Regions from separate parts of the Veillonella sp. 27098_8_77 genome, predicted to be linked through region 1. Evidence: a T-box and tRNA genes for the amino acid it is inferred to sense, from the RefSeq annotation. Region 1 holds a T-box; the other holds one or more tRNA genes.
The links. The T-box of region 1 lies ahead of thrS (threonine--tRNA ligase). A T-box ahead of a tRNA ligase gene usually reads a tRNA of that ligase, here a tRNA-Thr.
Positions count from the first base shown of each region.

Region 2: it encodes a tRNA-Thr, which carries the amino acid that the T-box ahead of thrS (threonine--tRNA ligase) is inferred to sense. The anticodon was not compared.

Region 1 is NZ_JAPVXW010000006.1:97,304-100,522, reverse strand. Features, by position in the region: gene thrS (threonine--tRNA ligase) at 1-1,456, opposite strand, end outside; T-box leader at 1,530-1,760, opposite strand; gene O3617_RS05300 (hypothetical protein) at 2,010-3,002, opposite strand; gene O3617_RS05295 (DUF4911 domain-containing protein) at 3,049-3,219, opposite strand, start outside.
Region 2 is NZ_JAPVXW010000003.1:72,501-75,719, reverse strand. Features, by position in the region: gene fliB (flagellin lysine-N-methylase) at 1-417, opposite strand, end outside; gene O3617_RS02900 (PepSY domain-containing protein) at 588-1,157, shown strand; tRNA gene O3617_RS02895 (tRNA-Thr) at 1,207-1,282, shown strand; gene alr (alanine racemase) at 1,966-3,078, opposite strand.

The DNA of each region.
Region 1 (3,219 bases):
CCAATTGGATAGTACCACATTGCCATGTACGGCCCAAGGAGTCTTCGATATGGTAGTCAAGTTTAGGACCATAGAACGCGCCGTCGCCAGGGTTGATAACATAATCGATGCCTTTTGCTTCGATAGCGTTACGCAATGCTTCTGTAGCTGCTTCCCAAATTGCATCATCGCCCATTGCATTGTCTGGTTTAGTAGACAATTCAACATGGTATTTCAAACCGAATTGGCTATAGATGCGGTCGAACAATTCGATAACTTTCATCAATTCGGATTGCATTTGTTCAGGCAACATAAATACGTGAGCATCGTCTTGTGTGAAAGCACGAACGCGGAACAAGCCGTGTAATGCACCGGACAATTCATGACGGTGAACTAGGCCAAGTTCTGCATAACGAAGTGGCAAATCACGGTAGGAATGCATTTCGTTTTGGTAAACCAAGATGCCGCCTGGGCAGTTCATAGGTTTAATTGCATATTCTTCGTCATCAATGATTGTAGTATACATGTTTTCACGGTAATGATCCCAGTGACCAGATGTTTCCCACAAGTGTTTATTCAAGATGATTGGTGTGCGAATTTCATCATATTCGAAATCATGATGTACTTCGCGCCAGAAGTTTTCCAATTCGTTGCGAAGGGCCATGCCTTTTGGCAAGAAGAATGGGAAACCAGGACCTTCTTCTTTGATAACGAACAAACCAAGTTCTTTACCAAGTTTACGATGGTCGCGTTTAGCCGCTTCTTCAAGCATGTGAAGGTATGCATCAAGTTCTTCTTTCTTTTCAAATGCAGTACCATAGATACGTTGCAACATTTTATTTTTTTCATCGCCGCGCCAGTATGCACCTGCAATGCTTTGTAATTTGAAAGCTTTCACCTTACCAGTAGATGCAACGTGAGGACCTGCACATAGATCTGTGAAATCGCCTTGTGTATAGCAAGAAATCACAGCATCTTCAGGAAGGTCTTCGATCAATTCTACCTTGTAATCTTCGTTTTTAGATTTGAAGAACTCGATAGCTTCTTGACGAGGCATTACGGATTTAGTGATAGGCAAGTTTTCTTTTACAATACGGCTCATTTCCTTTTCGATTTTTGTCAAATCTTCAGGAGTTAATGTATGTTCCATATCGATATCGTAGTAGAAACCTTTATCGATAGCAGGACCGATAGCCAATTTTGCTTCTGGCCATAAGCGTTTAACTGCTTGTGCCATAACATGAGAAGCTGTATGGCGCAATGTATGTTTACCACCATCTTCTTCAAATGTTAAGAATTCAACCTTGCTGCCATCAACAAGTTCTTCGCGAAGATCTGTTAATTCGCCATCTACATTTGCAGCTAACACTTTTTTAGCCAAGCTATTAGATAATTGTTTTACTGCTTCCCCAAGAGTAGTGCCAGCAGCGTATTCCTTTGCACTACCATCAGGTAAAATAATTTTTACATCTGCCATTTTAATTTCCTCCAATTTATTAACTAGGATAGACTCAATTTTAGTAATAAAAAAAGACCCTCTATCCCTACCAACAAGGGACGAAGATCATTCGCGGTTCCACCCTAGTTAATTCACCGCATCACAAGGATACAGTTCATTCACTTCATTAAGCCCGATAACGGTGGCTGCCGTATTTACCTACTTTAAGTTCGACAAATCAGTTTAAAGGGGGTAACTCAAATATATGTGTAAGGCATTTCCAGCATCTGCCTCTCTCTGGTACACAGGGATATGAGAATCATGTCCTTTGCATCACTTTTACTAAGATATCTTATCATAGGTCCTAAAAAATTTCAACTGTATTAATGCATCCCTCAAATTAGTACAGGCCTGTTCTATTTCTAAAATACACTCTATTAGTACGTCCCTTAAATTAGTACAGGCCTGTTCTATTTCTAAATACACTCTATTAACATGTTCCTCAAATTAGTACAGGCCTGTTCTATTTCTAAACACACTCTATTAGTGCGTCCCCAAATTAGAACAGGCCTGTAGTATTTTTAAAAACTACCTATTTACGTTCAAAGTGCGCAGATAGCATGGATCCAATTACTTTTTCAATTTTAGAGTTTGTAATGTCTGGACCCTTGAATAGGATTAACATTACGTCGTCGGAATTATCTTGTTTAGATACCATTAAAACACCGCTACCACGTGCGCCATTATCGTCGTAGTCTTTTGCAACAATAATCATGTTGAGGTAATGGTCTTTCATGTATGTGTAAACTTTGCTTTGTTTAGCGGAGTTACCAATGCTGCTCGCCATGCCCATAGCACGGTTGAATACGATGGTATTCGCATTGTGCGAGTTGTTGCGAAGTTGTTGTTTTTCTTCATCGTTTAGTGGCAATAGGTTAACCATCATAGATTCGCCCATGCGGCCACGAAGCATAGCCGGCATTGTTTCACGCACGTCTGCAGGAATGTCGTTACTAGGGTTTAGCTTCAAATCCTTAGGCACGGTCATGTACAATGTACCCTTGCTGTTTTGGCCTTGTACGGTTTTACTATTGTCGATAGCGCCCATTGTGAAAGTATCTTTAATGATTTCCATTTGTACGCCCAATGGTTTTTCAGGCACACCGCGGCTAGCTACTTGAATATCGCCAGATTTAGTTTTCTTAATTGTTTCCACAGACCAAGTTGCACCTGGTTTGCCTTCATCGCTAGGAGATGTCAACGCAGCAGGTACTTCTTTAGCACCTGTAAACACATAGGTTTGTGCTGGCACAATTGTATCAGGAGCACCGGACTTGTTAAATACAGCACCATATAATACATTTGGTACAACAGTAGAACCAATTTTCAAATTATTGTTTTCTTGGCTTTCAACATCAAAGTTAATATTGCCAGCAAATGTTACATCTGGATTATGATTAATCACAACAACAGTGCCTGGTTGTGGAATCATGACAGGACCGTTTGGCGCCGCAAAAGCAACTGTTGCCATAGAGGCACCAAGTGCTGCAAAAACAAATGCGCGTTTTAATACATTACATTTCATTATTATTCTCCTAAATTTGGATAATTCTCTAATCTATGTTATTGAACTATATTTCTAAGGTAACCTCTGGTAAGCTCGATAAGATTTCAATGGCTAGACTACGCGTATCCGGTGTACACCGCACCATGCAGCGCCCCGTTTTATCTACGCTTGTCATAACGCCTACGTATTCATAGCCCTCTAAGATACGATTGACATAATTTGTATGTTTCGGATC
Region 2 (3,219 bases), on a different contig from region 1:
ATCTTCAATGGTAAATAGCAATTGATCGCCTTCGGTAGCTAATAGCTTTTCTACTGATTCTTCGCAGGATAGACCTACGCCGCAAAGTTCTAGATCTTCGATATATTTATAGAACCTAGGATGCATATGGCATGTATCACATAAACTATCTTCGCCCAGTTCTAAAACAACGCGACACAATCCGTCTTCCCGTAGTAGGGGACAGGTGGGCTGTTTGTCGCTAAACATAAAATAATAGCCTTCGTCATCGACGGTCATAAATTTCCGTAGGTCTTCACCTAATGGCGTAGGTAGCGTTTGATATAATTTAGCTGTCTCCTCATCTACATCGATGGTCCATTTTTGGCAACATGTATGGTGACATTGATTAGCTTTGCATTGAAATGTATGGTAAAAGGTTGGATATAACGAAATCATAGTACTCACTTATATATATTATTAACTACTGTTTTGATAATTAAATTGTAACACATGCTATCTATTCTTGGTGTTATTTAGGGTATGATTTTATTCGTGAAAGTCCTAATTATTGTGTATAATAGGAGTATATGGAATATTTACTAATACAATTTATGTAGGAGGAACTTATGAAATCTATGTTCGTAAAAGGCGGCATTGCATTGGCACTAGCAGCGGCATTTGGGGTAAATGCACCAGCTGTTGATGCGGCTAGTATTGTACCGGTACAACCAACAGTAGCAGTTGTTGATGCTAATCATGCAGCTATTGTAGGTGCCAATACATTGCTTAATGCTTTCATTCAACAACATCCAAAAGCAGCGATTACAGAAATTGCATTCGATGGCGAAGACGGCCAAATTAAATACGAAGTTGAAGGCTTTGATTCAACAGGTAAATATGAGTTGAAATACAACTACAATACAAATCAAATTGGTGAAATAAAAGAAGGGGAATATAAGGCTGGTTTAGAGAAAAAGGCCTTTGACCCTACCCGTATCTTAGCGCCAGAAGCAGTTGTTAACTTTGCCTTTGCTCAAACAAAAGGCCAAGCGACGAGCCTCAATAGCTGGTCTGTAAAAAATGAAAAAGGTCGCTTCGTGTACGATGTAGAATTTGGTGCAGCCAATCATCAAGAAATTGAAGTGAATGTAGATGCTTTCACAGGTGAACTCGTATCTGTAAAAGGCGTAAAATAGGTGTATTTGACATCTTACTGCAATAGGAGTAGGATGTTACTATATACATGCTGGTATAGCTCAGTTGGTAGAGCGGCTCATTCGTAATGAGTAGGTCGTAGGTTCGAATCCTATTATCAGCTCCAATGGCCACAAGGTTAACACCTTGTGGCTTTTTTGTATGTGTAGAGTTTTTTTCTAAAAATTTACTCATGAATTATCTAGCTTTGTGTCATTTTGAAAAAGTTAGTATTTACTAATATGGGAGAGGTTACATAGTATGGGCTTTCACAGAAATTATCAGTCCTAATATGAATTGATGATTCATGAATCGCATTTGTAAAAATTCTATAGAAATTTAGCCAAAAATTCATATACATTTCATGCAATAAATTGGGTGGTTTGGATATCTTAATTTACATCTCATACGCGGTGACTAAGATGGACTCAGTTAGCCGCCATAGGCCTAGGTGGTAAACAGATGTGATTGTACATAAATACCATACACATATATCGCGTCATCCCATCGGCGCTTGGGGTGCATCCAATCTCCCAGTGCACCCCATACGGGCCCTTTGGTGGTTCAGACAAATATTGACTCTCTCCTATGCCGTCTGTCGCCTTAGGGCCTCCTTATGAAGGGTTCCCTCCCAATTCATAAGTATATATACATCATGTATATACATATCTCTCTCACAACACACAATACACACACAACACACACAATCCATATGTGTATGGTATAGGAGAATAAAAGCACCACCGAATTTTTGGTGGTGCTTTTACTTTTGTGGATGACATTGGAATTATCAATGTCATCCTTTTTGTGTTATATGTATTGTCGTGGCACGCGATCAGAGAAGCCACAGAAAATTTCATAAGGAATGGTGGAGGCGAGGGCTGCGATTTCAAGGGCAGAGATGCTTTCATGACCTTGAGAGCCCAATAGTACAACCTTGTCGCCTGGTTTAACCGTAATCGTATCAGGTACGGCTACCATGAATTGGTCCATACAGATACGGCCTACAACTGGGCAACGAGTACCTTGGATGAGGACGGTACCACGATTGGATAGGCTGCGTGGATAACCGTCGGCGTAACCTACAGGAATAGTAGCGATTGTCATCGGTTCTGGTGTGACATAGGTAGAACCATAACCAATGCCTTCGCCTGCCTCAAGGTGTTGTACATGGACGACCTCACTATGGAAGGATAGGACTGGTTTTAGGCCTAATCGGTTTGGTACATCGAGAGATGGCATGATACCGTATTGGATGATGCCTGGTCGTGCATCCGTGAATAGACTGTCCTTTACAGATAATAGGCCGGCGCTGTTGGCAAGGGAGAAGCGATAGTCCGCATCGGGTCTAAAGTCGCGGATTTCGTCCACCATTTTATGGAACTTTTGGGCTTGCCCATGGGCGTGACTTTGGTCCGCTGCATCGGCATTACTCATATGTGAAAAGAAACCATCTACAGCAAGGTTAGGATAGGATTCAACGCGTTTGATAAATTCTATTGCATCCTCTGGTTTAATGCCTATGCGATGCATGCCTGTATCAACGGCTACGGCGACACGGATAATCATATCGTGGTTGTCCGCTACCTTGTTGAGTGCTTCTAAATCTGTGGATTCACAAACGGCGGGAATGGAATTCGTATCCGCTACAAGTTCAAAGGATTGTGGTCTTGTCAGACCCAATAGATAAATAGGAACCATAATGCCAGCATTGCGAAGTGGTACAGACTCTTCTGGAATCGCGACAGCTAAGGATTCATAACCTTCTTCAACAGCAATACGTCCCATCATAACGCTACCGTGACCATAGCCGTTGGCCTTGATAACAGCTGTGGATGTACTCCACTCTGGGAGGCTGTCTTTTATTTTTCGTAGGTTCTCGCGAACCAAGCTTGTATCAATCGTTAAATATGTTGGTCTCATGATCATTTCACTCCTAAAATACATTACTTTTATTGTATAACTTTTAGGGAATTAAACAATAGTTTTTGTGAAAGTTTATGCTAAGATTTCATTTGGATTTATATTCTAGGGAAAATTAGTCTTAATCTGCATAAGCTATGA